2 regions of the Cytobacillus firmus genome follow, and region 2 is predicted to be linked to the other one. Evidence: riboswitches for the same ligand, from Rfam matches in the RefSeq annotation. Region 2 holds a riboswitch; the other holds the start of a gene.
The links. Region 2 has a riboswitch for thiamine pyrophosphate ahead of thiW (energy coupling factor transporter S component ThiW). Riboswitches for the same ligand answer to the same signal wherever they lie in the genome.
Positions count from the first base shown of each region.

Region 1: another riboswitch for thiamine pyrophosphate. It lies ahead of NAF01_RS07680 (ABC transporter substrate-binding protein); the one in region 2 lies ahead of thiW (energy coupling factor transporter S component ThiW).

Region 1 covers NZ_CP098323.1:1,466,259-1,482,208, reverse strand. Annotated here, with positions in the region: gene nhaC (Na+/H+ antiporter NhaC) at 1-1,121, opposite strand, end outside; gene NAF01_RS07730 (peptide chain release factor 3) at 1,516-3,093, opposite strand; gene NAF01_RS07725 (metal-dependent hydrolase) at 3,283-4,158, shown strand; gene NAF01_RS07720 (NupC/NupG family nucleoside CNT transporter) at 4,340-5,557, shown strand; gene NAF01_RS07715 (transposase) at 5,702-5,839, opposite strand; partial or broken gene treC (alpha,alpha-phosphotrehalase) at 6,143-7,832, opposite strand; gene NAF01_RS07705 (glycoside hydrolase family 13 protein) at 8,156-9,832, opposite strand; gene treP (PTS system trehalose-specific EIIBC component) at 9,923-11,326, opposite strand; gene tatA (twin-arginine translocase TatA/TatE family subunit) at 11,868-12,041, opposite strand; gene NAF01_RS07690 (NAD-dependent deacylase) at 12,133-12,867, opposite strand; gene NAF01_RS07685 (YkvA family protein) at 13,015-13,428, shown strand; TPP riboswitch at 13,508-13,616, shown strand; gene NAF01_RS07680 (ABC transporter substrate-binding protein) at 13,728-14,732, shown strand; gene NAF01_RS07675 (thiamine-binding protein) at 14,747-15,040, shown strand; gene NAF01_RS07670 (ABC transporter permease) at 15,037-15,804, shown strand; gene NAF01_RS07665 (ABC transporter ATP-binding protein) at 15,801-15,950, shown strand, end outside.
Region 2 covers NZ_CP098323.1:432,643-448,592, forward strand. Annotated here, with positions in the region: gene NAF01_RS02205 (alkaline phosphatase D family protein) at 1-1,060, shown strand, start outside; gene NAF01_RS02210 (twin-arginine translocase TatA/TatE family subunit) at 1,076-1,282, shown strand; gene NAF01_RS02215 (hypothetical protein) at 1,452-2,447, shown strand; gene NAF01_RS02220 (FbpB family small basic protein) at 2,767-2,892, shown strand; gene NAF01_RS02225 (TerC family protein) at 2,907-3,689, shown strand; gene NAF01_RS02230 (GNAT family N-acetyltransferase) at 3,739-4,287, opposite strand; gene NAF01_RS02235 (hypothetical protein) at 4,430-4,567, shown strand; gene NAF01_RS02240 (TVP38/TMEM64 family protein) at 4,981-5,829, shown strand; gene NAF01_RS02245 (PaaI family thioesterase) at 5,887-6,258, opposite strand; gene NAF01_RS02250 (alpha-hydroxy-acid oxidizing protein) at 6,696-7,805, shown strand; gene NAF01_RS02255 (DUF302 domain-containing protein) at 7,910-8,293, shown strand; TPP riboswitch at 8,363-8,478, shown strand; gene thiW (energy coupling factor transporter S component ThiW) at 8,593-9,081, shown strand; TPP riboswitch at 9,243-9,344, shown strand; gene tenA (thiaminase II) at 9,405-10,094, shown strand; gene NAF01_RS02270 (DUF1287 domain-containing protein) at 10,216-10,923, opposite strand; gene NAF01_RS02275 (TIM barrel protein) at 11,027-11,860, shown strand; gene NAF01_RS02280 (DUF6843 domain-containing protein) at 11,984-12,820, shown strand; gene NAF01_RS02285 (MGDG synthase family glycosyltransferase) at 12,878-14,023, opposite strand; gene NAF01_RS02290 (DedA family protein) at 14,040-14,627, opposite strand; gene NAF01_RS02295 (polysaccharide deacetylase family protein) at 14,624-15,331, opposite strand; gene NAF01_RS02300 (manganese catalase) at 15,589-15,950, opposite strand, start outside.

The sequences.
Region 1 (15,950 bases), 1.0 Mb from region 2:
AGGTACTGTTCGCCGAGGAGGAAATTAATCCCAATAGCTGTTCCTGCTGCTGCCGCCACTAGAGCTGATATCCGATTCAAAAAGCCTTTGACCCCTTCCAGAAGAGCTGGAAGGATCCCAAGCTTAAAGAATAAACCGCCCATAGAAAGTGCGAGCAATACCAAAGAAATCGAAAACATCATACTCTCCATGCCGCCTCTTGATAGAAGGGCGTCAATTTCTTCTGAACCGCTATTTGAAGCATATCCTGAAAACAGCAATGTCAAAACTTTTTCCAAGCTGAAGCTGCTTTGAACGATAACGGCAAAGATTAATGCAGATACGATGCCGGCAGATAACGTGATAATTGCTGATACTCTTTTAATGGCCATTATAGTCAAAATGGCAAATGGAATGAGGGAGTACCAATGCACCAGTCCCTCATCCAGCAAAGTTTTTTTCAGCTGGGCAATCTTTGAGAAATCAGAAGCTGCCTCCGATGGCGACAGGAAAGCAAAGATTGCAAGTGAAATGATAAATGAAGGAATCGTTGTCCAGGCCATCGTCTTGATATGCTCAAACAAATCCACTTTTACTGTCGATGATGCCAGGTTCGTTGTATCGGATAGGGGCGACATCTTATCTCCAAAAAATGCGCCGGAAATAACTGCACCGGCCGTAATTGCATCCGAGAGCCCCAAAGCAGAACTGACTCCCATAAACGCTACTCCCAATGTAGCAGCTGTTGTAAGTGAGCTTCCTATACTCATGCCGATCACTGATGCTACCACAAATACAATGGCATAAAAGAACTTTCCATTAACAGCTTCCAAAGCCATGTAAATAAATGTAGGAATCGTGCCGCTCGCCATCCAGCTGCTTATCAGCATCCCGATTAAAAAGAAGATAAAAATAGCCCCTAATCCGGACTGGGCACCTTCAATAAGCCCCTTTTCCAGCTGTGTTATAGATACTTTTCTTATTAAACCATAAGCTATTAACCCCATTATCGCAAAAACAACCGGAATATGGGGAACTGCCCCGGCAAAAATAATCGAGTAGCTGATTCCGCCTAAAATGATGAAAGTGACAATGAGTGCCTCCAGGGGCTTTAAATTTAATGCTGACTGATCATGATGCATAATGTATTCCTCCTAAATTTGCCTGTAATTTTATACAAACAAAAAGAGCCCTCTCGCCTATAGGGACGAAGGAGCTCCGCGGTACCACCCTAATTGATAAGCTAATGCTGCTTACCCACTTAAAAAGTATTGTCCATATTGGATGCAGTTGTATTTCGACCATTGCTGCCTGGATTTTCATCAGCCATCCAGTTTCTATTTGCTGCCGGCAATTACTCTACTTATGCTGCGGACATGATCTTTAATTGAGATTACACTTTCTGCTTTCTAACTTAAACGCTTTTTAGCGCTAAAGTGTATGTGTTAATACTATATTATCAATTGATAGATATGTCAATAGTAATGAGAAAGGAATAAATGGAAAGCTAAAACGGCCCATAAAGGGCCGCCAGCTTTATTCCGAGTCCATCGGATTATATAATTTTACATCAGGATTCTTTTCCTGGAACCATCTGAGTGCAAAGTCATTTTCAAATAGAAAGACATTTTTGCCGTAACGGTCTTTAACCAGGAGGCTTCTTCCGCTGGAAAGGTTTTCGTTGACCTCATCGCCTTCTACCCAGCGTGCGATCTTGGAGCCCTGTCTTTCCATATATACTTCTGTGTTATACTCATTTTTCATGCGGTGTTCAAAAACTTCAAACTGCAGCTGCCCCACTGCACCCAGGAGGTATTCTTCCATTTTGACTGTCTTAAACAGCTGGATGGCACCTTCCTGAACCAGCTGCTGAATGCCCTTATGAAAATGTTTTTGCTTCATGACATTTTTTGCTGTTACTTTAACAAAAAGCTCAGGTGTAAATTGAGGAAGACGCTCATATTGGAAGTTATTTTTTCCGGCTGTTAATGTATCGCCTATTTGATAAGTTCCCGGATCATAAATTCCGATGATATCTCCGCTGACTGCAGAATCAACTGTACTTCTATCATCAGCCATGAATTGAGTGGACTGCGCAAGCTTAATAGACTTGCCGATTCTTGGTATGTTCACAGCCATGCCCCGCTCAAATTGGCCTGAACAAATTCTTAAGAATGCAATCCGGTCGCGATGTGCAGGGTTCATATTGGCCTGAATTTTAAATATAAAGCCAGAAAATTCTTCTGACAGCGGATCTATTTCCCCTGCAGTCGAATTTCTCGGCTGCGGCGGCGGTGCAAATTGCAGATAAGACTCCAGGAAAGTCTGTACACCAAAGTTGGTCAGCGCGCTTCCAAAAAACACAGGAGTCAGTTCCCCATTTGCTATTCTCTCTCTTGAAAACTCATTGCCAGCTTCATTTAACAGCATGATCTCTTCAAGCGTCTGATCATATAGGCCAGAATCCTTAATAGAATGGTTCCCCTCTATTTCACCTTCCTGATTTAAGGAAATAAAGCGGTCCTCTTCCTCTACTCTAAATTGCTCAATTCGATTATTAAACCGATCATAGATCCCAAGGAATTCTTTTCCCATCCCAATTGGCCAGTTCATTGGGTAAGATTCAATTCCCATAACTTCTTCTAATTCAGCAAGGAGCTCAAGGGGTGCTTTCCCCTGACGGTCAAGCTTATTCATAAAAGTAAATATCGGAATTCCTCTCATGCGGCAGACCTTGAATAATTTAAGTGTCTGCTCCTCAATACCTTTAGCTGAGTCGATGATCATAACGGCACTGTCAACGGCTGTCAGCGTGCGATATGTATCTTCACTGAAATCCTGGTGACCAGGCGTATCAAGAATATTAACACGCGCTCCCTCATATTCAAATTGCATCACACTGGAGGTTACTGAAATTCCGCGCTGCTTCTCAATCTCCATCCAGTCACTTGTCGCATATTTGCCTGTCTTCTTCCCTTTAACTGTACCTGCATCACGAATGGCACCACCGAACAATAGGAGCTTTTCGGTAAGCGTCGTTTTACCGGCATCCGGATGGGAAATAATCGCAAACGTGCGGCGGGATAAAACTTCTTCTTTAAAATTTTTGGGCATAGTAGTTCCTCACTTACTTATATGAAAATTTGTTGATTAAGCAATCAATGCGTCACTTAATTATTGCAATACCTTCAATTTTATCGCTCTCAAGTCAAGTTTGCAACGCATTTAAGATTGCATATTTCTTTTTATTAATCTTTTTGAGGCTTATAATAGGGAAACTAAACGTAAAAAGGGAGGTTAAAAATGGACACAATTACTCATACTTTATTTGGCTTGAGCCTATATGGTGCAGTTGATAAACAGAGGATGGATAAGAACTCCAGGAAAGCGTATCTGCTTACCGCTGTAGGGGCAAGTCAAATTCCCGATATTGATGTCATCTCGCGCTTCTGGGATACAGAAGGACTTTATCAGATGTGGCACAGGGGGATTACCCATTCTGTTTTCCTGACTCCGGTGTGGGCTCTGCTTTTTTTGCTGCTGTCCTTCCTGCTTTTCAGAGTCAAGGATAAGAAGCTTTTCTTGCTGGGATGGCTTGCAGTTTTCATACATAATACAAGTGATTTATTCAATGCATGGGGCACAGGTTATTTGGAGCCCTTTTCAAATATGAGAGTTACTTTTGGTACCATACCAATTGTTGATTTAGTGTTTTGGATCATAATGGGAGCAGCCTTTTTCTTTACAAAAAGGAATAAATCAAAATCTCCCTATTATTTTAAAATGGCTTGGGCTTTTATGCTTCTTCACGTGGTAATCCAAAGCACTCAGGGTTACCTCATTTATAAGCAGTACGATGAAAAATATGAACAAGTTGCCCTATCGGCAGAGTTTATACCATGGACTTATTCGGTTATTACAAAGAAAGATGATGAAGTGACCATATTCACTGATACTCTTTTCACCGAAAAGACAACCCAGTATGTGCTTCAATCAAAAGAAGCTGCAGATTTGGACAAATTGTTTTCTGAGCGTCCTGAAGCTAAAACCCTTTATGAATGGTCTCCATTTGTCGTTCTTGTTGATGATGATGAAAGGCTTGGACTCTATGATCCCCGTTTTTACAGAAACGGCCAGTCATTTTTATTTGAATATATTGAAAAAAATACGGAAAGATGAGCCCAGTGCTCATCTTTTTCCGTTTATCCCCATTACTTTCTTCATGCATAGTATTTTCATGAATTTATTCCTTTTGCACATAATACAACTATTGGGCTTTACAAGCAGTTTCACAAGGGAATAGGATTACTGCTGCTGATTTTTGCCGGAAAAAACTACTACATAGTGAAGAGGTGTAAACATGAATTTTATTTGGGGGATATTCGGTATTATTGTCGTTTTAGGGATAGCCTTCCTGCTTTCAAGCAATAAAAGGGCAATAAGTGTAAGAACAGTTGCGGGAGGTCTTGCCATTCAGCTGATTTTCGCCTTTCTCGTTTTAAAGTGGGAAGGCGGAAGAAAGGGACTGGAATGGCTCACAATGAAGGTAAACGACATAATTAATTACGCCAATCAGGGTATAAATTTTTTATTTGGCGGCCTTTTTACAGATGAATCGGGCATTGCATTCGTTTTCGCATTTCAGGTTTTGCCTGTTGTAATCTTTTTTTCATCACTGATTTCCGTCCTCTATTACTTAAGGATTATGCAGTTTTTCATTAAGATCCTCGGCGGGGGACTGGCTAAGCTTCTCGGGACCAGAAAAGCTGAATCCATGTCGGCAGCAGCCAATATATTCGTGGGACAAACGGAGGCACCGCTAGTGGTCCGCCCATATATCGCAAATATGACCAGATCCGAGTTATTTGCGGTCATGACCGGAGGCCTTGCTTCTGTAGCAGGATCTGTTTTGATTGGATATTCCTTACTGGGAGTGCCTCTCGAATATCTTCTGGCTGCAAGCTTTATGGCTGCACCCGCTGGATTGATCCTGGCCAAAATAATGCTTCCTGAAACGGAAGATAAAGAAGAGCCTAAGGAATTTGATATGGAAGTCGATAGCGATTCTGCAAATGTCATTGATGCAGCCGCAAAAGGAGCAAGTGTCGGACTGGAGCTCGCTTTAAATATTGGCGCGATGCTGCTGGCCTTTATTGCTTTAGTTGCTTTAATTAACGGGCTTCTTGGATGGGTTGGAGGGTTATTTGGGTTAGAAGGGTTGACACTCGAAATCATACTTGGATATGTGTTTTCTCCACTCGCGTTTGCGATAGGAGTTCCATGGTCAGAAGCCGTACAGGCAGGAAATTATATTGGCCAGAAGCTAATTTTGAATGAGTTTGTTGCTTATTCTGCTTTTGCGCCGGATATCCCGACTTTATCTGATAAAACAGTGGCGATCGTAAGCTTTGCCCTTTGCGGATTTGCCAATATTTCTTCATTGGGTATTTTACTGGGAGGACTTGGCGGATTGGCCCCGAACCGCAGGCAGGACATTGCACGGCTAGGCTTGAAGGCAGTTGCTGCAGGTGCCCTGGCATCTATGCTAAGTGCCGCCATAGCCGGAATGCTGTTTTAATGACCTATGGAATATTGAAAACCCTCCCGTATACCGGGAGAATTCAGTTTGTCGACAAAAGGGCTTCGGAATGGTCTCATTCCGAAGCCCTTTTGTGATTTTCACTCATTTTCCTTTATATACCGATTTTCCTCTGGCTTCCTTCTAGACCATTTTAGGCTCCGTCCATGTCCAGCTGGCCATCTTTTTTAAATTGATGGTAGCGAAAGTAAGCATCGCCTGTGCCGACAATTTTTTAAGCCCTCTCAGGGCTGTCCAGCGCATGACATGCTTTGAAAGCATCTTCTTACCTCAAGCAATTGATATTCCTATTCTATCAAGACTTGGAGAACATGCGATACAAAATTCAGAAAGCCTGTTGATTGGAGTGGAAGGCGCGAAGACTCCCGCGGGAGTGCTGGACAGGTGAGACCCCGCAGGCGCGAACGCGCCGAGGAGGCTCAGCGCCGGCCCGCAGGAAAGCGAAGCGCCTGGAACGGAAATCAACAGCCTCGATTACACGCTAAATAAAAAAACTGCAGACAAGCTCGTTTTTCATCGAGTTTGTCCACAGTCTGAACCCTCCCGTATACCGGGAGGATTTTTCTATTTCTTTAAATAATAGATAACGGATTCATATGGCCTTAACTGGATGGTCTTCGCAGCAGAAGGTGACTGCTTGTAATTGGCAAGTAAGATTTCTTCTTTATATTCATCTGCTTGAATGTGTTCAGGAAGTGGAAATGACGTTTCTTTCCCATAAAAATTATTTACGACCAACAGTTTTTCATTATCACCATTTCGAACATAAGCAAATACATCAGGATGATCATGAGAAATCAGTTCATAATCACCATAGGTAATTATATCGTACTGCTTTCGAAGCTGAATCAGCTTTTTATAATGATAGAAAATAGAATTCTCGTCCTTCAATGCGTTTTCGGCATTGATTTCCCTGTAATTGGATGCGACAGGAATCCATGGGGTTCCATCGGAGAATCCGGCATTTTCAGTACTATTCCACTGAACAGGCGTCCGGGAATTATCGCGAGATTTGCTTTTGAGAATGTTAATTATTTCTTCCTCTGCCATTCCCTTTTCCTTAAGAATAGAATAAACATTCAGTGATTCTACATCTCTGTAGTCTTCAATCCTGTCAAAGCCGGGGTTTGTCATGCCAAACTCTTCACCCTGATAAATATACGGAGTTCCCTGCATCATATGAATGGCTGTCGCCAACATTTTAGCCGATTCATGATGATAGAGTTTGTCATCTCCATATCTTGAAACAACCCGGGGCTGATCATGATTGCACCAGAATAATGCATTCCAGCCTCCCCCATTGTGCATTTCAGTTTGCCATTTTGATAAAATTTGTTTTAATGCCGTAAAATCAAAATCAGCGAGTGCCCATTTCTCTCCATTAGGGTAGTCCACCTTTAAATGATGAAAGTTGAAAGTCATGCTTAATTCTTCCCGTTCGGGATTGGAATACTTTATACAATGATCAATTGTAGTGGATGACATTTCCCCAACTGTCATACTATCGTATTTTGAGAATACTTTATCATTCATTTCACGCATAAATTCGTGTACACGAGGGCCGTCGGTATAGAATTTTCTGCCGTCGCCCGGAGGTACAGAGCCGTCATCATCCGGGAAATCCTGATCTTTGGAAATCAGATTGATTACATCAAGTCTAAAGCCATCTACACCTTTTTTAAACCAGAATTCCATCATGTCATACACTTTGCGGCGAAGGTCTTCATTTTCCCAATTTAGATCAGCCTGTGTAACATCAAAAAGATGAAGATAGTATTGGCCTGTTGCTTCATCATATTGCCTTGCATGCATTTCCGCCGAATTTGGATTCCCAGTTTGTCGGCTCGCTTCCATCTTCCTTCGGATCTTTCCAAATATAAAAATCCCGGTATGGATTGTCTTTTGATTTTTTTGCTTCCTGGAACCATTGATGTTCGGTGGAAGTATGGTTAACAACGATATCCATAATAATTTTCATATCCCGATTATGGGCTTCTTCAAGTAGCTTATCAAAGTCTGCCATCGTTCCATATTCCTCATGGATGCTGAAATAGTCGCTAATGTCATATCCGTTATCCCGCTGTGGCGATCTATAAATGGGTGTCAGCCAGACGACGTCCACACCTAATTCTTTTAAGTAATCAAGCTTGGCAATAATTCCAGGAATGTCTCCGACTCCATTTCCTGTCGTGTCGTTAAAGCTCTTCGGATAAATCTGATATACTACTGCTTTTTTCCACCACGGTTGTTTCATTTAGAATCACCCTGTTTAAGTATTTTTAGATGTTTTTTTAGAAGCTGTTGGCATATAAATTAAGCACACATGCTTGCAATTCTGACCGTTGATTTCCGCTTCAGGCACTCAGCAAACCCGCGGGGCGGGCGGTGAGCCTCCTCGACGCTTTGCGTCTGCGGGATCTCACCTGTCCCGCTGCTCCCGCAGGACACTGGATAAGCTCCTTAGGATGTGCACCGCACAAAGAAAATGCGACAGCATTTTCGAGGATCTCGCGCCTTCCGCTCCTATCAACTCAGTAAAGTATTTAAATATGGGTAGCGTTTTACAAAACTCACATTTTAACCGTTAAAGAGAAGCACCTGAGTTTCGTATGGACGAAGTTTAATTGTTCTGCTGATTTGTATATCTTTATAATTCCCAATCAGCAGTTCGAATTTTTCCCCCTGGAGCTTTGCAGGGAGTTCTGCTTCAGTGTTTCCGCCATAGAAGTTGCACATGACAAGAAGAGTCTGATTGCCCAGTGTTCTTGTATAGGCGTAGACTTCAGAATGATGATCAAGTATAAGGTTATATTTTCCGTAAATAATAATTTCATTTTTCTTCCTAAGTTCAATAAGCTTTTTATAATAATGAAAGACAGAGTCAGGGTTTTCAATGGCCTTTTCGATATTAATGTCTTTATAGTTAGGATTCACTTTTATCCATGGGGTTCCTTTCGTAAATCCTCCGTGCCTGGAAGAATTCCATTGCATTGGCGTTCTTGCATTGTCACGCCCTTTTGCATAGATGGCCTTCAGTGCCTTTTCCTCTGTCCAGCCATCGTTAAGGGCTTCTTTGTAAAAGTTAAGTGTTTCTATATCTCTGTATTCATCAATGCTTGAGTAACGGACATTCGTCATTCCTATTTCTTCGCCCTGATAAATATATGGAGTTCCCTTCATCATATGCAGCAATGTTGCCAGCATCTTTGCTGACTTATCCCAATACTCTCCATCATTCCCGAATCTGGAAACAGAGCGCGGCTGATCATGATTATTAAAGTAAAGGCTGTTCCAGCCAACCTCATCCAGTTCATTTTGCCATTTGGTCAGATTTGTTTTTAAGTCAAATAGATCGAGGGGTTTGAGGTCCCATTTGCCATTTGGCCCGTTATCGAGGCTAACATGTTCAAATTGGAAGACCATATTCAGCTCATTGCGTGATTCCCCCGTATACTGCCGAGCCCACTCCGGATTTACACCCGGCATTTCGCCGACAGTCATCACATCATACTTCGATAACGCCTTTTCATTCATCTCCTGCAGGTATTCATGAATTTTCGGGCCGTTTCGATAATACTTGCTTCCAGAAGCATATTTCTTACCGGGCTTTGGTTCATCATCAGGCAGACCCTCCACTTTGGAGATAAAGTTGACTACATCCATTCTGAACCCGTCAATCCCTTTTTCAAGCCACCAGGTCATCATGTCGTATATTTCTTTTCTCAGTTTCGGATTCTCCCAGTTTAAATCAGGTTGCTTTTTTGAAAACAGATGCAAATAATATTCTCCTGTACTTTCGTCAAACTCCCAGGCAGATCCCCCGAAATTACTGCCCCAGTTATTCGGCTCCTTTCCATTCTTTCCTTCACACCATATATAGTAGTCCCTGTATGGATTATCTTTCGATTTCCTTGCTTCTGAAAACCAGATATGCTCGTCTGAACTATGGTTCACCACCAGATCCATAATGAGTTTGATGTCTCTTTTATGCAGCTCTCCAAGAAGCTGTTCCCAATCCTTCATAGTACCAAACTCACGCATAATATCCTGATAATCACTGATATCATAGCCATTATCATCATTTGGTGATTTATAAACTGGAGAAAGCCAGACCACATCAATTCCAAGCTCTTTCAAGTAATCAAGCCTTGAGATAATTCCCTGTAGATCTCCTATTCCATCTCCATTGCTGTCCATGAAGCTTCGAGGGTAGATTTGGTAAACTACACTCTCTTTCCACCATTGCTTCTTCATAATGAAACCTCCGGTATAATAAAATATTGAGCAAGCCTAAAAATGGCGATACCATGGAATCATAGAACTCCATGGCATCAATCATTTTATTTAGGCTTTTTTAAATTTCGAGAAAGCTAGAGTTAATACAAACGGAACTACAAGTGCTATTCCCATTCCAATAAAGAAAGCACCCCAGTTTTCCGCAAAGATGGAGAAGAATGCCGGCAAGCCGCCTACTCCAATTGACGGTGCCTTAACTCCATTAATAGTGATGAAAATGCCTGCTGCAGCTGATCCAATAATCGCTGCAAAGAACGGATACTTAAATCGAAGGTTAACCCCAAACATCGCCGGTTCCGTTACACCCAGCCACGCTGAAATGGAAGAAGTGAGCGCAAGCCCTTTCAGCTTTTCGTTCCCTTTGCTTAACAGCATCATGGCAAAAGCGGCTGAACCCTGTGCAATATTGGATAGTGCCACCATCGGCCACAAAAACGTGCCGCCAATGCTGCCGATTAGCTGAAGATCGACTGCCAGGAATGTATGATGCATGCCAGTGATAACAAGAGGTGCATATAATCCTCCGTAAATCAAACCTCCAAGGGCCGGAACAGCATCAAAGATTCCGACAACTCCATTTGTAATCCAGCTGCCGATCGTGAATGTAATTGGTCCGATGGCAATAAAAGAAAGAAATCCAGTAATAAGCAAAGCGATTGGCGCGACAGTCAGAAGCTGAAACGCATCAGGAATTCTTTTTCGCAGAAATACTTCTATCTTAGCCAACACATATGAAGCAAATAATACAGGCAACACCTGGCCCTGGTAACCTACTTTTTCAATTTCAAAACCAAATAAATTCCACTTCGGAACTTCCTCTGCTGCACCATAGCCCCATGCATTTAAAAGATCCGGGTGCACCAGCATCAAACCAAGTACCATACCAAGAAGCGGACTGCCGCCAAACCGGTTTACAGCACTCCATCCAATCAGGCCTGGAAGAAATACGAAAGCAGTATTGGCAATCAGGTTAATGATGCTCGCCAGATCAGCCCAGTTTGTATAAACTTCAACAAACGACTTATCATCGAAGAAAATATCCGGCGCTGTCATAATGTTGTTGATTCCCATCAGCAAACCAGCTGTTACGATAGCCGGGAGGATTGGAATAAAAATATCAGCCAGTGTTTTAATTCCACGCTGCAGAGGATTTAAGTTTTCGGCAGCTGCACTTTTGGTTTCTTCTTTTGACGATTCGCCAATACCGGTTGCATCTGTCATTTCTTTATATACTTTATCAACGAGGCCTTGTCCAATTACAACCTGGAATTGTCCATTGGTAGAAAATGAACCTTTTACAATATCAATATCTTCGAGCTTTTCTTTATTGACTTTTCCTTCATCTTTTAATGCAAAACGCAGCCTTGTTACACAATGAGTGGCCGCAGCGATATTATCCCTGCCCCCGATAGCTTCTACGATTTGCTCTGCTGACTCTTTATTTGTGGCCATTCTACACTCTCCTCCTGTTACCGTTTTCATATTAAAGAAAAAAACAGTTATAAGGTTCTTATTATCGTTCTCGATTTTTATACATCTATCCATTACACACAAACTAACTTGTATATACATGAACTGTTTACGCTTTCATTTTATCTTGTATATACATGTTAGTCAACTTTTTTTTCTTTTCCTTCTTTTCTATACCCTTTCACTCGGTTCGAAAGCCATAAAGTGAAACTTCAATCAGTGGGGGTTTTCCTTATCCCCCACTGATTGTTAGTCGCGTTCTAGTGTCGCTAAGATCTCCGCTAGCGCTTCGATCAATCGACACTACGAACCCGATTGGTTCAACTAAGCCTCTGCTTGCGCGTCGGCAAGTTTCACTGTATCTCACCAATCGGGCCTTTACGGGCAGTTTGACCCCCACTTATCCTCCTTTGGTTCCTCTGAGTCTTGAAGTGGGAGTCTTACTGCCCGTTAGACTGCGATAAAATAGAAAAACCGGCTTCGAAGACTAATCGTCTGCAAAGCCGGTTTCTAAACCATTAGGCTATTTTCTTTTATCATCATCATCATCTTTAGTGAGATCACGGGTAGATTTCTTAAATTCTTTTAAGGTCTCCCCGAATGCTCTCCCTATTTCAGGAAGTTTTTTAGGACCAAAAATAATAAGAGCAAGAACCAGGATGAGAATTAAGCCTGGAATACCGATGTTTGATAACATGCTGAACACTCCTTATATATCATATCGCTTGAAACAGCAGTAATCATGTTCATTGTCCATTATAGGGGATTGGCTCAAAAAATCATAGTTTTTATAATTTCTGATTCTCCCACTGCACTAAGGCACGATCAAGTTCTTCGAGAACTTCACCAATTTTGCGCTCATGGATCACTTCATCAGCATAAAAGTCAAAATCAGTGGGTTCCATATTAATAATAACCAGTTTTGCTCCGTTTTGTTTTGCTATCAGCGGAAACTGATTGGCTGGTGTCACAGTCAGGGATGACCCCAGAACAATAAATAGTTCTGCCTTTTCTGATTCTTCCGCTGCAAAATCTAAAGCCTGCTCAGGCAGCATCTCCCCAAACAGAACTACTGAAGGACGAAGCAGCCCCCCGCAATTACATTGAACGTGTCCATGCAAATATCCCTCGCCCGGGAACTCTTTTTTGCATTGCTGGCAATGGAGTGTCTGCAGATTCCCATGAAGCTCTGATACATTTTCACTCCCTGCCAGCCGATGAAATCCATCCACATTCTGGGTGATAATACTCTTTAAAACGCCTCTCTTTTCCCAATCAGCAAGAATATAGTGGCCTTTATGAGGGCTGCACTCCTTGAGCCCGATTACCCGGTGCCGATAAAATTCTATAAACTCTTTCACATTTTCATTCAATGCCTCAGTACTGGCAATTTTCCCAGGATCTTTCCCGTTCCATAAACCATTATTGGCTGACCTGAAATCAGGCAGCCCGCTTTCAGTTGACATACCTGCTCCAGGTAGTATTACTGTATAATTTGATTCCTTCAGCCATTTCTCAAGCATAAATACCAGCTCCCACTAAAATATTTTCACAGGTTTGAAGGGTATTTCCATTTTTTTCTCCTGGTTAAATGTTTATGTCATGTCAGGTATGCGGTAAATAATAGATTATAACTGTTTTTACGAATTATCAATATAGGAGTGATGGCTATGCCTGAAATAGAAACGAAAGATTATAAGGACGGCTATAAAAAATTTTCTTCCAGGGCACAACGCTATGCGGATGATCCCGAAAAAACAAAAGGACTTCTAAAAAAGGCTACACTTAAAGCTGAGAAAAACAAATCTTCGTTAAGTGATATATGGGAAAAGTTTCAGCTGCTGATCGATTTAGTTAAGGCATGGTCAAAAGGCGATTACCGGCATATCTCCAAAAAATCAATTATCTTTATTATTGCATCCATCCTATACTTTGTCTCTCCTATCGACCTGGTTCCAGACTTTCTAATTGGAATGGGTATCCTCGATGATGCAGCAGTACTTGGTTTTGCCGTCAGCCAGATTACAGGTGAAATTGAGAAATTCAAAACCTGGAAAGAGAGCCGGACTATTGAAATGAAATAACTTTCAAAAGGGTGTCCATTTTGATATTGTCTGCTATAATAAATAATGGAAAGTATTCATGCCTGTTAAAATTAAATAGCAAGAAATGTAGGGGAACCGGTGTGCCGGTTGAGACTTCATCCTTAAGATGCTGACCCTTTGAACCTGATCTGGCTAATACCGGCGTAGGGAACATATTCTTAAACATAATAAAATGTTTTTTATATGCGTCCCGGTATTATGCCGGGGCGTTTTTTATTTTTCAGGGCAGACTAATATCAACTTTCCTTATTACATAAAAGCTTTTGGGAGGTTTCTCTATGAAAAAATGTATTGCGGTTATTACTGCGCTTCTGTTGCTATCCGGCTGTGCCGGCAGCGGCCAGGATGCTAAGACTGGAAATGAAGATGCAGGCAGCAAACAAGAATTGAAGGAAGTTACTGTCGTACTGGATTGGACGCCAAATACCAATCATACTGGCTTATATGCGGCAAAAGAAAAAGGCTATTTTAAAGAAGAAGGGCTCGATGTCGAAATTATCATGCCAGGTGAAGCAGGCGCAGATCAATTGACGGCATCAGGCAAGGCTGATTTCGGTGTCAGCTATCAGGAAAGCATTACGGAAGCACGTGTTCAGGGTGTGCCTCTGGTATCGATAGCAGCTGTTATTCAGCACAATACATCCGGTTTTGCATCCCCTGCTGAAAAAAACATTAAATCACCGAAAGACTTTGAAGGAAAAACGTATGGCGGGTGGGGAGCTCCTGTAGAAAAATCAGTAATTGACTCCCTAATGAAGAAGGAAAATGCCGATGCTGATAAGGTGTCAATTGTGAACATGGGAGATGCAGACTTTTTTACGGCGGTTAAAAGAGATATAGACTTCGCATGGATTTATTACGGATGGACAGGTGTAGAAGCTGAGCTTCGGGGGGAAAAGATTAATATGGTCTACCTCACAGACTACTCAGAAAAACTGGATTACTACACGCCTGTTCTGGCTACGAGTGAAAAAATGATTGAAGATGATCCGGAAACTGTCAAAGCATTTGTAAATGCTGCAGCCAAAGGATATGAATTTGCAATCGACCAGCCCGAGGAAGCAGCTGATATCTTGTTAAAGAATGCTCCTGACCTGGACAGCGAATTGGTCAAAAAGAGCCAGGAGTGGCTATCCCCGCGCTATCAGGATGATGCTGCCAGATGGGGAGAACAAAAGCTTGAGGTCTGGGAAAACTATGCAGACTGGATGCATGAAAATGGTCTATTAGATAAAGAATTAGATGCCGGCAAAGCATTTACAAACGACTTCCTGCCGGAATAAGGAGAGTTTATTAAATGGCAAACGCACTTGTAAGCATTCAAATCATACCAAAAACAAAAGATGGGGAAAATGTTATACCATACGTTGATGAAGCGATCAGTATTATTCAGCAATCCGGTGTTAAGTACGAAGTGCATCCCCTTGAAACAACGATGGAAGGCGATTTAGAACACTTATTGAAAATCATTGCTGACATGAACAGAAAAATGATTGAAAAAGGCAGCAGCAACGTAATCTCACAGGTTAAGATTCTCTATCAGCCCGCTGGAATTGAAATGAGTGATTTAACGGAGAAATACCGTCCATGATCAATGTATTCAGAAAAGGGTGGAGGCCGGCTGCGGTTCTCCTCCTTTTATTCATTCTCTGGGAGATGGCGGTAAATCTGGCAGAAGTCCCTGCTTGGCTCCTGCCTCCCCCGACAGATATCATTCAGGAGGCAGTTTTGGGCTGGGAGGGCTTCCGCCCGCATCTTCAATCGACAGTCCTGCTTTCACTATGTGGATTTGCCATTGGCACTGCCATCGGATTGCTTACAGCTGTTATATTGCACTTATTGCCTTTTATAAGAGAGTCTGTTTACCCGCTTCTCATCCTTTCACAGAATGTGCCAATAATTGTTCTGGCTCCTTTACTGGTTGTATGGTTTGGATTTGGCATACTTCCAAAACTTATTGTCATTACGCTGGTATGCTTCTTCCCCATTACTGTTGCAGCATTGGATGGTTTTCGGCAAACTCCAGGAGATCTCAGGCATTATATGCTGATGGCTGGAGCCGGCAGAGGACAGCTGTTTTGGAAGCTGGAGCTTCCCCATTCCCTTCCATCTTTATTTTCCGGGCTAAAGATCTCTGCGACCTATAGTGTGATGGGTGCTGTAATATCTGAATGGCTCGGAGCCAAAGCCGGAATAGGGGTTTATATGACTCTAGCCTCTTCTTCCTTTCGGACAGACCGTGTTTTTGTAGCCATACTTGCGATTATGCTGTTAAGTTTGCTGCTTTTTGGAGGTATATTACTTTCAGAACGTTTGCTTATTAAATGGAAGTCCAGGGAGAGTGGGAGGAAATGATACAATTATCGGTTAATTCTCTAACGAAAAATTTTGATTCAAATCAAGTTTTAAGCAATTTGAGTTTTCAAGTAAATGAAGGAGAGTTTGTTTCGATTTTAGGTCCATCAGGCAGCGGAAAGAGCACTATCTTTAACCTGATTGGC
Region 2 (15,950 bases):
AATTATCTCTCTAGAAGATTATCGGAATCGCCATGCTCAGTATAAATCTGATCAGCATCTTAGAGAAGCTCATGCTGCTTTCCCTTGGGTGGTCACTTGGGATGACCACGAAGTGGAAAATAACTATGCAGGAGGGATTCCGGAAAAAGGCCAGTCAGCTGAAGCATTTATTAAACGCAGGGCAGCAGCTTATCAGGCATACTATGAGCACATGCCACTCCGGTTATCTTCCATGCCAAATGGTGATGGTATGCAGTTGTATAGGGAGTTCAGCTATGGCAGCCTGGCGTCATTCCTTGTGCTTGATTCCCGGCAATATCGGGATGACCAGGCAAATGGTGATGGCAGCAAGCCGCATACACCGGAGTCGCTTGATCCAGCCCGGACTCTCCTTGGAAAAGAACAGGAACAGTGGGTTGAAAGCAATCTTAGTACCTCCCATGCTCATTGGAATGTGCTTGCACAGCAGGTGTTTTTTGTCCAGAGGAACTTCGGGACAAGTGCTTCGCCGAAGTTCAGCATGGATGCATGGGATGGATATCCTGCTGCCAGGGAGCGCCTGGCTGATTTCGCAGCTTCAAACAATATCGAAAATCTGATCGTCCTGACTGGAGATGTTCATGCAAGCTGGGCTTCCAATATTCTAACAGACTATGATGATCCAAATGCAAAGCTGATTGGGGCCGAATTTGTCGGAACCTCTATCACATCAGGAGGGAACGGATCAGATGTGAGAGCAGATACGGAAAAGACGCTTGCAGAGAATCCGCATATTAAGTTTTTTAATAATTATAGAGGCTATGTCCGCTGCCGGGTAACACCAGAGCAATGGCGTGCGGATTATCGGGTTCTTCCATTCGTAACAGAGCCAGGAGCGGATATTTCAACAAGAGCATCATTTGTTTTTGAAAAAGATCAGGCTGGATTGAAGCAGGTTTCGGCTTCTGCTGTCCCTCAGGGAGTTCGAATATCTGCCGAGGTTGAGGAAGACCGTCATCGTGCCCATAACCGGGCACATGAAAAGCAGCTTAAGAAAAAGCGCGAAAAGGTATTACATTAATAGGACGGTGAGAAGATGATTTCTAACATTGGCATTCCAGGCTTAATTCTTGTTCTTGTCATTGCCTTGATCATATTTGGGCCATCAAAGCTTCCCGAAATTGGGAGGGCGTTTGGGCGGACATTAACTGAGTTTAAAAGCGCGGCAAAAGACTTAGTGTCAGATGAGGGAATGAAAGAAGAGAAAAAGCCGGCACTTTCAGCTCTGAAAAGAGAAAAGTAGGGAATAAAAATACAGGCGCAAATTAGCCTGTATTTTTTATTGTGTGTTAATTTGTGAAATGTTTCACATAATATTCATTTTTGAATAATCCACTGGAATGAACAGTATAATATATTAATACTGTACTTATATTGTTTATCTAAAAATCCAACAGGGAGGCACCTTCACCATGAAAAAAATATTTCAGTTATTATTAATAATAGGCTTAGTCATGACGCCTTTTTTTACAAGCGCTCATGTGAAATGGTTCACGAATGTGGCGCCTAAAAAGGAAACCATTGAAAATATATTATCACCTTTATTCATGGGACTGGCCCTGGCGGCTGCGATTGTCCTTGCGCTATTGACATTGATTATCCCAAAGACTTCACAATGGGCTAAAGTCAAAAAGCTTGATGACTGGCTCTCAGGATTCCGCAAATACAGCAGATATATCCTGAAGTATGGAACTGCTGCGGCGTTAATAATCCAGGTAACGAACGGAACATTGTTTGCGCCTGAATTTCATTTAACCAGCACGATTGCTATGATATTAACGTGGGCTGCGATTGGCTTTCTGCTAATTCCTCATCATATTTCAACAAAGGCCGGGGCCGTTATTTTACTGGGGCTGTTTGTGTACGTTACCATGCAGAATGGCATTTTCCATATGCTTGATTATGGATATTATGTTGCCATTATTGGAGTCCTGATGGTCGGCAGCACGAAGCTCGAGAAGGTTGGATTTCCATTCTTATATTTGGGCACAGGTTTATCTTTATGCTGGGTGGCTGTCGAAAAATGGGTATATCCAAGCATGTCACTGGATATTGTGGCCAATCATGGAGTCCCTACATTCGGATTTGCACCTGCTGCATTCGTTGTTATGGCTGCATTCATTGAATTTGTGGTCGGTTACCTTCTTGTAGTAGGGATTCTTAACCGTGTAGTTGGCTTCGTCGTGACAGTTATTTTCATCACTACCACAATGCTGTTTGGCATGACAGAAGTGATCGGGCATTTTATGATTCATATTGTGCTGATTATTTTCATCATTGAAGGGGTGTCTTTCTATAACCCGCCGATCAAGCTGCACAAAACTAAGGCGGATCAATTTGTGTTTGTATTCCTGAACTTTATTTTCGTCCTTGCGACATTCATTTTAATTTATTACCGATTTGCATAAGCATTGACATTTTGATGAAAATAGAATATGATTTATTTAAATAGTTGAATAGTTTCTCCTAAAGGGGAGTAGCTTTTACAGCAGAGTCGTCATTTCGGAGTTAAGAGCTCCCGGCTTTGTTGGCAACCTTAACGTTGTTAGCAAGACCTTTGCCTGTTTCGGGTAAAGGTCTTTTTGTTTTTTAAAACCTTTACCGCTTGCTGGTAGAGGTTTTTTTATTGCCTGATATAGCTTGGCAATGGAAATCCTCAATCGACATAACTGCAGGGAAACAGTGCGAAGCTTTCAATACTTAAAAAACAAAGGAAAGGAGACCAAGATGAAAAAAGCTAAGATATCGTTTGCTGAATTAATTAAGAAAAACAAAGAAGAGCTGCTGAGAGATCAAGCAATGCTTGAGAAAATTGAAAAGCGTTTAGACGAAAAATACACAAAGGTGAAATAAGGGAGGGTGCTTAGATGGAATTATCACTAATACTTGAGTATGGATGGGTGCTGCTGCTGCTTGTGGCGCTGGAGGGTTTATTGGCTGCTGATAACGCGCTGGTGCTGGCGATTATGGTAAAGCATCTTCAGGAGGAGCAGAGGAAGAAGGCTTTATTCTACGGGTTGGCTGGAGCGTTTGTTTTCCGCTTTGGATCGTTATTTGCAATTTCTTATTTAGTTGACGTATGGCAGGTTCAAGCGATCGGAGCACTGTATCTTCTGTTCATCGCGGCCAATCATATATTAAGAAAGTTTCTTGTGAAAAAAGGCGAGGAAGAAGCAGAGATTACAAAATCAAAAAAGCAATCAGGCTTTTGGCTTACGGTTTTTAAAGTAGAGCTTGCTGATATTGCTTTCGCTGTAGACTCTATTCTGGCAGCAGTTGCCCTGGCTGTGGCTCTTCCGGATTCAGGACTTGGCCATGTAGGCGGACTTGACGGCGGAAAGTTCTTTGTCATCTTTGCAGGCGGTATGATCGGATTGATCATTATGCGTTTTGCTGCTAACCTATTTGTGGATCTGCTTCACAGGAGACCTGGACTTGAGGTTGCAGCATTTGGTATTGTCGGCTGGGTTGGTGTCAAACTGGCTGTCTACACAATGTCCCATCCGGCGCTGGCGATCCTGCCTGAAGGATTTGCCAAGTCGACGGAATGGAAAGCTACTTTCTACGTAGTCTTAATTGGAATAGCATTAGCTGGATGGATTCTTTCCAAGGAAGTACAGGAAGTGCCAGCAGAGGAAAAAGCAAGCTGATCAAGCAGGGCGGAGGTTATCCGCCCTGTTTTTTAATGAGCACTTTCAATCAAACGTTTGATTGAATACCCATGAGCCCGGAGCTAGCTTGCCATTCTTCTTTCAGGATGCCCATTTCTATTAAGCTCCAATAATCATTTTTAACTTTATTGGTCTGCCTGAGAAGCCCTTCTTTTTGGAAACCTGCTTGCTTGTAGATCTTAATAGCAGGCAAATTAAAATCGAAAACTCCGAGACTGATTCTATTTAATTTCAGCTTCTGGAAGGCTAAGTTCAGGATTTGATGAATCATTTCTGAAGCATACCCTTTCCCCCGTGCTTCAGGGCGGATGAAAACTTTTCCAACCCTCGCAGTTTCGTTGACACGGTCTACTCTGCCTAGGGAAATATGACCGACGATTTCATCGTTTGCCATAACTTTGAATATATAATCCGAGCTGGTATCCAGATTCGCAGAGCTTATATACTTAGCAAGCTGCACATGATCAAGCGGGAATTCGAAATGAGCACCGCTCCACTGAATCATTAATTCCGGTGTGCTGATCCAGCTGATGAGCAAATCGAAGTCTTCTTCTGTAAAAGGTTCTAATTTTACCATGGGAATCTCCTTATATTTATCATCTAATTGTTCTTTTTTTATCTATTTTACAGAGTTCAGGAAAAATCCTTCTAAGTTATGCGTGAAATAAAAGTAATGAGTACATATTAATTTAAAGAACCATAAGGAAGGAGCGAATGAGTTGTCTAGAAAAGATGAGCAAAAAAAGAAACAGACACAAGGTCCAAAAGAGGAGAGGGAGCTTGTCAATGAGTTTGGAAAATATAAGGGGGATCAGCCGGTTCCGCAGCCTAAGGATTATGATGAGATAGAGTATTAGAAAAAGCAGGATAATCCCTGCTTTTTTTCTAAGGTAAGAAAGTATAAAATTTTGAACGTCGATAATTGTCTTATCTCCAGCGCCTACCCCCTCGAGGTCACAAGCCGATCCTCCCAAAAAGGCAAAGGACGCCTTTCCGTAAGGCTCGTCTTGTACTTGAGGCCCGCAGGACAAGGAAGGCCTCGTCAGCATAAACATCGCACGACCGAAAGGGATAGCTTTTGGGAGGATGCGGGTCATGCAGACGTTGCCACAGGACGTGGCGATCTTAGTCTGCGTTCCTTCATGAACAAGGCGCTTGCGCTTTTCTTAACTAAGTCTCTGGCCTTAGATTATTTTAATGCTGAGGGAGCTTAATCCTTCTTGTATTTCTTTTTAAACTATAGGTAAGAAAAGCAAGAAGGGGAAAATGTATGAATGAAAAATTGGAAGTTAGTTTGCATGGGCTTATCATTTTAATATCATTGTATATATTGTTTAATTTTATGCCGACACTTTTGCCGGCTTATAAATGGGTTAATATTACAGGCATGGCTGCCATATTAGTGATGGATGTTTACTTTATTTCTGCAGGCAGGTTATCCCGGTTGAAATACAGCAGACTGGCACTGATTTATATGTTCAGTCTGCTTTTAATCGTTTTTATTACCTTTTATTTAACCAAGATACTCGTTCTTACTGATGCCTATGGGCTCGAGAGTATACTGAGGGAATATGAAGCGGAAGGAAAGCTCATCTTTTTCCTGATTTGCTTTTTACAGCCCATCCTTTTGCCGCTTCCTGAAGCCGTCACACTGCCTGCAGGAAGTGCTGTTTTCGGTCCTGCTGCCGCTGCCTTTCTTGGATTCACAGGTACACTTTCGGGGATTATTATTATGTTCTGGACTGCAAGGATAGGGGGATTAAAGCTTGTATCAAGGTTTATAAAGGAGCGGCACCTGGACAAATACCAAAAATACATGGAGAGAAATGAAAACTCCATACTAGTACTGCTGTTTGTTATTCCGATATTGCCGGATGAGATCATTTGTGTTGGAGCAGGAATGGGTGGTGTATCATTTAAAAAGTTCCTGGGAATTGCTTCTATATCCAAAATAGCAACTTCCTTGCTACTGGCTTACTCTCTTTCATTCGCCAATGCACTATCTTTATCTGGCTTACAGCTTTTATTTGTTGTTTCAATGGCGATGGGAGTATTTTACAGTGTTTTTCACTTTTATAAAAGAAGAAAAGAAGCTATTAGGATTTTCCGTAAGCTCTAAATGATTCCTCCTATCGCTGTCAGCGAAACTATTCAGGCAACGATAGGATTAATCACTCTAAATAGATGCGAAAATTCCCGATGCTTTGGCAACCACCTGATTCTGATCGTTAAAAATCAGGCAATCTGTGTGGCTGAGTGTCCGTCCTCTTTTAACAAGGTGAGCATCGGCAACTAGATATTCCCCTGTCGCCCCCTTTAAGAAACTGACCTTCAAGTCAGCGGTCACCACGGACTGCTTCTGATTTTCATCCGGCTCGAAAATATTCCCCATTGCTACATCCGCAAGAGTGGAAATGATCCCTCCATGCACCAGTCCGGCGCTGTTAATAAAGAGCGGCTGGATGGGCAAAGTGACTTTCATTTTGCTATCACTGATTCTTTCGTAATGGAATTTCAGAAATTCATCAAAAGGCTGTTTGATTAGCATTTTCTACACTCCAATTTCTTTAAGTTAGGCTGTTTTCGCAAAGTTTGTTGCTTTATATATTTAATTTGCTGAGTTGATTGGAGCGAAAGGTGCGAGATCCTCGAAAATGCATTCGCATTTTCTTCGTGCGGTGTTTACTCAATGGAAACTTGCGGGAGTAGCGTGACAGGTGAGACCCCCCAGACGCGCAGTGTTGAGGAGGCTCACCGCCCGCCCCGCTGTTCGCTGAGCATCCTGGAGCGAAAATCAACGGACAACATTGATAGGCGAAAAAACTATTTTTACGAAAAGAGCCTTAAGTTAACATGGTTATTCCCGATTTTTTGTGAAATCCCTGCTAATTTGCAGAGAAAAGGCTCCAAAATTGTTACATAGTTTCTTAAAATCTAAAAAAGTGATATTATTTTCAATAAATTCAAAAAAAGGCGGGCTGGATGATGGCAAAAGTAGAGAATATTAGTTTCGCAGAAAACTTTCCTATTTCATTTAAGGAACTGGAAGAAGAAGCAGAGAAAGTAATGGGAGCAGGTGGATTTGGCTATGTTCAATCAGGAGCCGGCGGGGAAGAAACGCTGAAAAAGAATATCGAATCCTTGGCAAAATACTCAATAGTACCGAGGATGCTGAGAGATGTTTCAGTGCCTGATATAAGTGTGAAATTATGTGGAAAAACATATCCTTACCCGGTTTTCCTGGCACCAATTGGGATGCAGCGGCTTGAACATAATGAGGGAGAGCTGGCGTCTGCACGGGCAGCAGCTTCGTTTGGAGTTCCTTTTATCCAGAGCACAGTATCCAGTTATTCCATTGAAGAAATCGCAAAGGCAACAGGCTCGAGTCCAAAATGGTTCCAATTATATTGGTCCAATTATGAAGAAGCATCTTTCAGTATGGTTCGCCGTGCGGAAGAAGCGGGGTATGAGGCAATTGTGTTAACGGTTGATACGGTGATGATGGGATGGAGGGAAGCCGATTTAAGAAACAATTTTTCCCCGTTAAAGCTTGGCTATGGTAAAGCAAACTATGAAAGCGATCCCTTCTTTATGGCTTCTCTCCAGGACGGTGATGTCGTACAGGGAATCCTTGATAATATTCATCATCCAACATTAAGCTGGGAACATATTGCCAGATTAAAAGAGAAAACCAGCCTGCCCATTTTATTAAAGGGCATTCTCCACCCTGAGGATGCCAGGCTGGCCGTTGAAAGAGGGATAGACGGTATCATTGTCTCCAACCATGGCGGCAGACAGCTTGATGGAGTGATTGCGGCGATTGATGCGCTTGAACCGATTGCGAAGGAAGTTAAAGGAAGGATTCCAGTATTGTTTGACAGCGGCATTCGCCGAGGCTCAGATGTGGTTAAAGCTCTGGCACTGGGAGCTGACGCCGTTTGTCTGGGGCGGCCGTATGTGTACGGCTTGGCCATTGGCGGGCAGGAAGGAGTTGAAAAAGTGCTTGCCAACTTTATAGAAGAAACAAAAGTGTCTCTGTCTCTTGCGGGGGTGGGGAATTTAAAGGATATTGCTGGTCTGCGGTTAATTCGATAAAACCTTCTTAAAAAAATTCTGGGTTGTTGACAGTTGAGACTGTGTTTAATAGTATACCTATAGGGGTACATTATTAATATGCCATTACTAAAGGAGATGCAGTTATGTTCGATTACACAGCTGAAACCGAAAAATCAATTGAAGAAGCGATATCCTCACTGGAAGGAAGTCTGAAGGACGAAAAGTTCGGAGTTCTATGGCAGTTTAATGTTCAGGAGAAGCTGCAGGAAAAAGGCTTGGAATATAACGAGGCATTCCATGTGTTAGAGGTATGTAATCCGAATGAAGCACATCGCGTTTTAACACAGAATAAAATGGCCGGCTACTTCCTGCCTTGTAAAATTGTCGTCTATGAAGACAAGGGCAAAACGAAAATTGGGATGCCTAAGCCGACAAGTATGATTGAGCTAATCAATGACGAATCTGTTCAAAGCTTCGCAGCAGAAATTGAAGAGCGCTTAATCCAGTGCATCAAGAGAAGTATATAAGTTAAAAGTTTGATGACAGTGCCGGAATAATTTGTTAAGCTTGAAATAGCTTATCAAATTAAATATCTATGTAACTACTAGGGGTGCCCCGAATGTGCGGGCTGAGAGGAAAGCGCTTATAGCTTTCCGACTCTTATGGACCTGATCTGGTTAATGCCAGCGGAGGGAAGTAGGATTTGACAATATGTCGATTCATATACTTAAACCAAGCCGGGTCCTTTGTGGGGATCTGGCTTTTTTGTATACATACTTCTCATCCAGATAAGCAATCAGGCTGCCCTTTTAGAAAGGAGGTTTAGATGAACAGAACCCGATTGTTGACTACGATGGCACTATTTACGGCGATTGGGACACTGGGATCCCATTTGCTCTGGTTTCCGGCAGGTATAGCCAAGGCCTATCCGGTTCAGCATGCGGTAAATGTATTGGCCGCGGTGACTCTTGGACCACTGCCGGCAGCAGCCATTGCTTTTATGATTGCTTTGCTGCGTAATATGCTTGGATTCGGGACGCTGCTTGCGTTTCCAGGCGGCATGATCGGTGCGTTTTTGGCTGGTGTCCTTTATTTGAAATTCGGCCGGAAAATATGGGCTGCCGCTGGCGAGGTTTTGGGCACCGGTATAATCGGAGCATTGTTTGCTGTTCCGTATGCAAAATTTCTCATGGGCAGTGAAGCTGGTGCATTCTTCTTTGTGCCGCCGTTTCTGGTCAGCAGCATTGCCGGTGCGGCGATAGGCTGGTTGGTGTTAGCGAAGGTTAAAGAGAAGAATTTGGTTCAGAATATGTGATGATTTTGGGCTGGAGAAGTAAGATTGGTTAGCAGAGTAAGGGAGAGCAGCATAGCAATCTGACTTTATGAGCGATTTTCAAGAGTTATGGGCGAGATCCAAAATGTATGAGCGAAAAACGTCAAGTTAGACAATCGATAAAAAAACAATTAAAAATGTTAGAAAACTGCTAGGGGCGCTACGGCTGAGATAAGGAGCTTTTCCTTGGTCCCTTGGAACCTGATCTGGATAATGCCAGCGCAGGGAAGCAGTGAGGACCTCATTATATATCCTCATGCTTTTTCCCCGGCAGCTTCTGTATTTAATTAAGGAGGCTATTTTTTATGACTTTTTCAGAAATTCTGCGCAAGGAAAATGAAGATTTGTTTCAGCTGATATTTGAACATCCATTTGTTCAGGGGATCGGGAGAGGGGATGTGCCGAAAGAGGCGCTTGCTCATTACATTAAAGCGGACTTTGAGTATTTGAATGCGTTCATGCATATTTACGGAATTGCGATTTCAAAGTCAGCTGAACGTAAGGATATTGCATACTTTAACCAGCAAATAGAATTTGTATTGAACAGCGAAGTACACCCCCACCATAATTTTTGCCAGCAGATTGGGGTGGATTACGAAGCATTGCAGGGATATCCGCTTCCGCCGACAGCCGATCATTATGTAAAGCATATGATGTATCATGCCCATACAGGCGGCATGGGTGAAATACTCGCTGCATTATTGCCTTGCCCATGGACTTATTGGGAAATTGGGCTTGAGCTCATGAAGCAATATGAGCCAGATGAGAACCATCCGTTTTATCCGTGGATTTCTTTTTATGCAAACCTTAGAGTCGAAGCTGTGACCATGAATATGAGAAACCGTTTGGATGAACTTGCTGAAGCGGCATCACCGGAAGAAAGGCAGCGAATGAAGGATGCTTTCCGAAAAAGCTGCCAGCTGGAGCTTGGTTTCTGGGAGATGGCTTATACCTGCGAAGAGTGGCCGGCGGGCAATCCGGCAGCAGTCAGATAGAAAAGCGTAAGCGACTCGCTCACCCTCGACACCTCGATGTGCAGGCTGCTTGCGCTAGAGAGTTATCGAAGTTCAAAATTTTATACTTTCTTATTTAATAAGAAAAACGCCTGCATCTGCTTTATGGCAGTGCAGGCGTTTTTTCAAAATCCCATCTGTAGTGAGCGGTAATGGGAGTCTTAAAAGAAGATAGTTTTACTTCTGCTGCAAATGGGGTGGAGTTATGTATTACGTATGGAATGCCATCTTTAGTCCGTTTGTCAGATATGAAAGCCACATGGTCGAATTTAGGAGAAAGGAAAACCACAATATCACCCGGCTGCCATTGCTGAAGGTTCTTAACATCTCCTGGAATCAGTTCTGTTGTTAATGACTTTGCGAACCGGCTAAAAAAGATATTCTGGTTTGGTACCCTTCTGAAATCAATGTTCGGATCAGGCTTGCCATGGACTCTTGAATACAAGTCCGTATTTTCGGCGATATCCTGATCAATAAGATCCTTTATGGTTACATCAGCCCCCTGGAAACCTCTCCAAATCACGTCTGTACAGACACCCTCGCCATCGGGCGGATAGCCTCCCGCATAGTAGGCACTTTTATATGGCGTGCGCTGTTCCACTTCTTTTCTGGCTGTCTGGACCATATCAAGCGGATCAGCAATGCCGTTTTGATTTGAATCGGCCTGTGAGTAATCAGAGGGCATCTCCAGTTTCTTTGCAAAAGGATTTCCGAAATGAATGCCGATGGAATCCAGAATGATTCCACCCCGAAAAAAAAGAATGAAAAATAACAGTACTCCAATTATTGAAGTAAATACCTTTTTAACCATAAGTACACCTCACCTATTTTACTGAATAGACGGTATTATTTCCCAATAAGTTACATGAAGGTATGATAAGATTGTTATAACCATTCATAAGAGAGGGGATATAATGGTTCATAAAATAGGGGTATCAGGAAGCGTCATTTTGTCAGACAGCAAGCTGTTTCATAAACTTTTTAAACGTCATTTGCCGCATATTGAGATAGGGGAATTTCAAGATGAGGAATCCTTTCAATGCTTTATTAAATTGATGGGCAAAACAAACAAAAGCTTTGGTCTTCATTCGCCTCTTTTCCGGGGACAAAGCAAATACGATCTTCTGGAAAAGGTCAGTATGAATCCAGAGGAAGCCTGGATCCAGTTTGAGGCGGAAGTGGAAAGGATGTCCCGGCTTGGTGCTGAATACATATTGGTGCACTTTCCTTATTTTAAAAAGGAAGCAAGTGGGAATCCGGCAGAGATTATTGAGGAGGGACTCAAGAAACTCAGTGCTCTTCAGAAAAAATATGAGATTATGATCGTGTGTGAACCAAAATTAGGATTCAGGCAATCGCCGGCAGGAATCGATTATCTTGACAGTTTTCCAGTAGAGACATGGAAGAAATATGGCCTCAGCCTCTGTATTGATATCGGGGATTATATATTAGCCACGGACGACAAGGCCATAAATTATATAGGAAAATGGGCTGAGTTTGTGAGAGTTGTTCATTTACATAATGTTGAATACCAGGACGATAAATATATCTGGGTCCCTGTGCATCCATCTCATGAGAATGATGGCCGTCATCATAAAATAAAGAAACTGATGGATTTTCTGGCAAAGGAATGTGAGGATGTGTTTTTTGTCATGGAATATACACCACACACGAACCCTTCGGAAAAAATGGCAGAAGAAGGAATTCAATGGGCAAGAGAAGTCATTGAGGCCGGGTCTGTCAGGTAGGGGAGCAGGCCTCCCCACATTCCTTCTGCGCAAATTTATATAGGGAGTATGGGAAATTGCCTTGTTTGTATGCTAGTATATATGTGAAAATAATCACAATATAAGGGGAGGGAGTTTATTTCAATGCTGGGATCAAAAATAAAAACGGCCCTGCAGGCTTCCATTCTTTTTACCTTTGGATTTTGGCTTCTCTTTTTCTTTTCAGAAGGGGAACTGTTTTCTTTTTTCCTGATCGTGGTTTTTTTGTACTGTTTATTCGGAAATGTTATATACGGCATTCCGGTTTCATTGCTTTCTGAGTTTCTAACCAGAAATTTGGCAGTATGGCGATTCCCGGCATCTGCATTTTTTCATACCTTTTTAGCTGCTGTGACTTATTTTATTATGGAAGGGTTTGCTTATTATGCAGTAATTGCAGCGGTTCTTTTCTTTTTAGTTGACGAGTGGCGAAAGTGGGACCGTGAGATGCCAGGAGGGAGGAGAATTACCTTAAATACAGCCGGTTTTCTCATCGCTTGCCTGCTGCCGGCAGGGTTCTTTTGGATGCTGCAGCAGGCAGATCTGGAAGAAAAAACACATGACCTTTATTTGATTCCAAAAGGGTATGCTGGTCAGGTGAGGATTGTTCATGAAATAGAGAATGCTCCTGCGCCTGAGACAGAAGGGGAGTATGATGTATTTCGGGTGAATGACAGGGGATATGCCATTACCTCTTTACCCCAGAGCGAAGGGTATATTGAAGACTTGTACTATTATGTGGATGACAAGGGAAAGCGTGAACCTATACCGGACAGCTGTATTTCACATGGCGGAGCAGGCGGTGTACAGGGAGATGGATATGACTATTCGTATACCTATTTTTCAATTGGCTGTGAGGAAGACATAGCTGATCAGGGCAATGGCCCAGGTATTGAGGATATTCTTTATGAAGAAGGATTGATCAATCAAACGTTTGATTGAAAATGTAAGACAGCCTGGAGATTCCAGGCTGTTTATATATTTTAATGAACTGAAGGTTTACTTGATAGTTGGAACGGCTCTCAAGGAATGAACAGTGTCCGGCGTTCTTCTGCCAGTGCTTTTAATTGAAATGAAGATGGCATAGTCCAATGGGCAAGTGATTTTTTCCAGATAAGAATCAATGTGTTTTCTTAGACTAAGTATAGCTTCTTCGTTTTTAAGCTGTTCAGTAATTTGCCTGTCGTAAATGACAGTCACCAAATTTTTTTCAAGCAAATAGTCCAAATTGATTTCCTCTTGTCCCGGAAGTGAGGTATGGACCAGAATCGGAAGTTTCTTTTGCAGTGCTTCACTAATTGTAACTCCGCCTGGTTTGGTCAAAATAGCATCCGCTTTATTATACAGCTGGTTCATTTCATTTGGGTTATCAATATATCCAATGGGCTCGATTTGCTTTGAATCAAGTGCTTTGAGTGAGCTATACAATTCCTCATTATTTCCGCAAAGGATCAGAAACCGAATATGCCGAACCTTTTGTATAGATTCGATAAAGTTACAGTTTACCAAGCCGCTGTTTCCTCCTGCAACCAGGATATGGCGTATCCGGTCATCTTTCTTAAATGGAACCGGGAGGTGATAGGCAGAATGAACCGGAATGCCCGTAACAAAAATATGATCATCCGGAATATGGTGTTTTTTAATAAGCTTTTCCTTTGCCTCATTATGAGGAACGAAATGAAAGTCAATTCCCCGTTTTCCCCATATATCATTTATAAAAAAATCCGTGTAAACATTCACCGCAGTAATGTCCCGGTATCGTCCCTTTTGCTTTAGTGAACTGATGATCCCGGATGGAAAAGAATGAGTGCAAAATATTAAATCAGGATTTTCTTCATCAAGGAACTTCTGCATTTTTCTTTCAAAATAATAGGATAGAACCTGTAAATCAGGCTGCAATTTAAAGGGATGCTGTTTATACATAATGGTGTAATATAAGGCCCTGTAAAGGAAAGGGGCCCCCAGGAATCCTTTTAAATATATGCCTGAGACCAGCTTTTCGAGCTTATCACTGCAATAGGAAAGAAAATCGATTATTTTGATTTCCGCATCAGGATATTGGCTTATAATATGGTCCTGAAGTGTTTTTGCAACTTTTGAGTGTCCCGTGGGGAATTGAAATAATGGGAGCAGGAGAACTTTCATAATAACCTCCTTTCTGTCACTTGAGTTTGTTTTTGGCATACTTAAAGAGCATGTAGATTACGAATACAGCTAATAATAAAACCCCGAGGTATGGCACGTATTCAGGATTAATATCAAAAAAGCTTCCTGCAAAGTATCCCGCAGCAATTATAGGGAGCACCCAGCTTAAGGAGCCTGCCGCAGAATATAGAAGATACTGATGAAAAGGAACTTGTGAAATGCCGGCAAGGTAAGGGTTAATCTGACGTATTCCCGGCATATAGAAACCGGCAAATATCATAAAACGGTGGTTTTCCATGTATTTTTTCTGTGCGGTATTCCATCTTTTTTCCGTGATGCCAATATATCTTCCATATTTTCTAAGAAAGGAAGTACCTGCTTTTTTACCGATCCAATAGGCTGAAAGCATTCCGAGCAGCACACCTGCTTCAGCGCACACAGCAGATTCGGCAAAGCTTAATCTGTGATTTCCAATTAGCACGCCAATCAGGAATAGTAGCGATTCTTCCGGAGCGGGAATGCCAACAATCCCGAAAAATAAAAATAAAAAGATGATCCAATACCCGTATGACGAAATAAATTCTATAATTGTTTCAGTACTCATGTCCGATGCCCCTGATATTCTTCTTTTAAAGAAATAAACCGTATTCCTTTTAGTGCTGCCTGCTGCAAATACTCGTCCAGATGGCTAATCATATGTTCAGGTGCACTGGAGTCGGCGCCAAGAGTTTCACCGCTGTCGTGGAGAAGAAAAATACGGCCAGGCACGGTTTCTTTTGCCAGCGACTCGGAAAGCGTGTTCCTTATATGCTTGATCTTCCAATCTTTGAAAATCCCCGACCACATAATAATCTTATAATTCCTTGCGATCCAAAGTGTGAATAAATTGAAGTGGCCCCATGGCGGACGGTAGAAATAGACGTCTTCATTAATTGTTTCTTCAATAATTTGTTTTGTTTGCTCCAGCTGTTTTTTTAATGATCCCGGTGAAAGGATCCAGCTTGAGATATGCCGGTAATGATGGATGCCAATTGTATGCCCTTCCTCCTGCATTCTTTTAAGCAGCAATGGGTGCTGGGCTGCTTTTTCTCCGACAACAAAAAAGGCTGCCTTTGCTTCATGCTTTTTTAAGACATCCAGAAGTCTCGCAGTATACTGGGGATCAGGGCCATCATCAAAGGTTAAAGCAATGGAATTTGGTTCCGTTATACCTTTTACAATTCCCCAATTCAGAGATCGTATGAGCACAGTGGGCAGAACTGCGTAACTAATAAATATAATCAGTGCGGCGGTAATAAAATAAATCATGCAAACAAGATCCTTTCCAGCGGGTGAATCACTTATTTTCATTCCCTTTTAATAGTGAGGATAACCTTAATGTTCAGTGTGAATGTAAGGAAATTATTCCATTCATGATTTAAGGTGAGATGGTTTTATCATATAAAAAAATTGAAGGAAGTCAATGGAGATGATGAATATTAAAGAGGATAACCGGTACAATTCAATCAAACGTTTGATTGAAAGAATAAAACAGGCTGAATGCATCAGCCTGTTTTGAACGTATTTTAATCCATTGGCAATGTGTTATGAAGATTTGGAGGTGCAGGCTTAAGCATTGGCTTGTCTCCTTCCGGCTTCGGATTGCTTCCATATTTGTATTCTCCCTGGCCATCAAGTGCAGGGCCCTGTGCCCATCTGCCAGTACTGCTTTCTTCGCCTGCTGACAGGTTGTAGAGTGTGTAAGAGATATCTGTGCGTTCATTTTCCCGCGGGAAGGTGCTCGGGACAAGAAGGCCTTCTTTTTCCTCAAGCTCAGCTATTGCTGCAGCCCATTGGTTTTGGTGGTAGGCGTCTCTGGCAATCAGGACGGAAAGCAGATCTTTAATGCCCTTATCATCTGTCATTTCATAGAGGCGTGCAGCCTGCA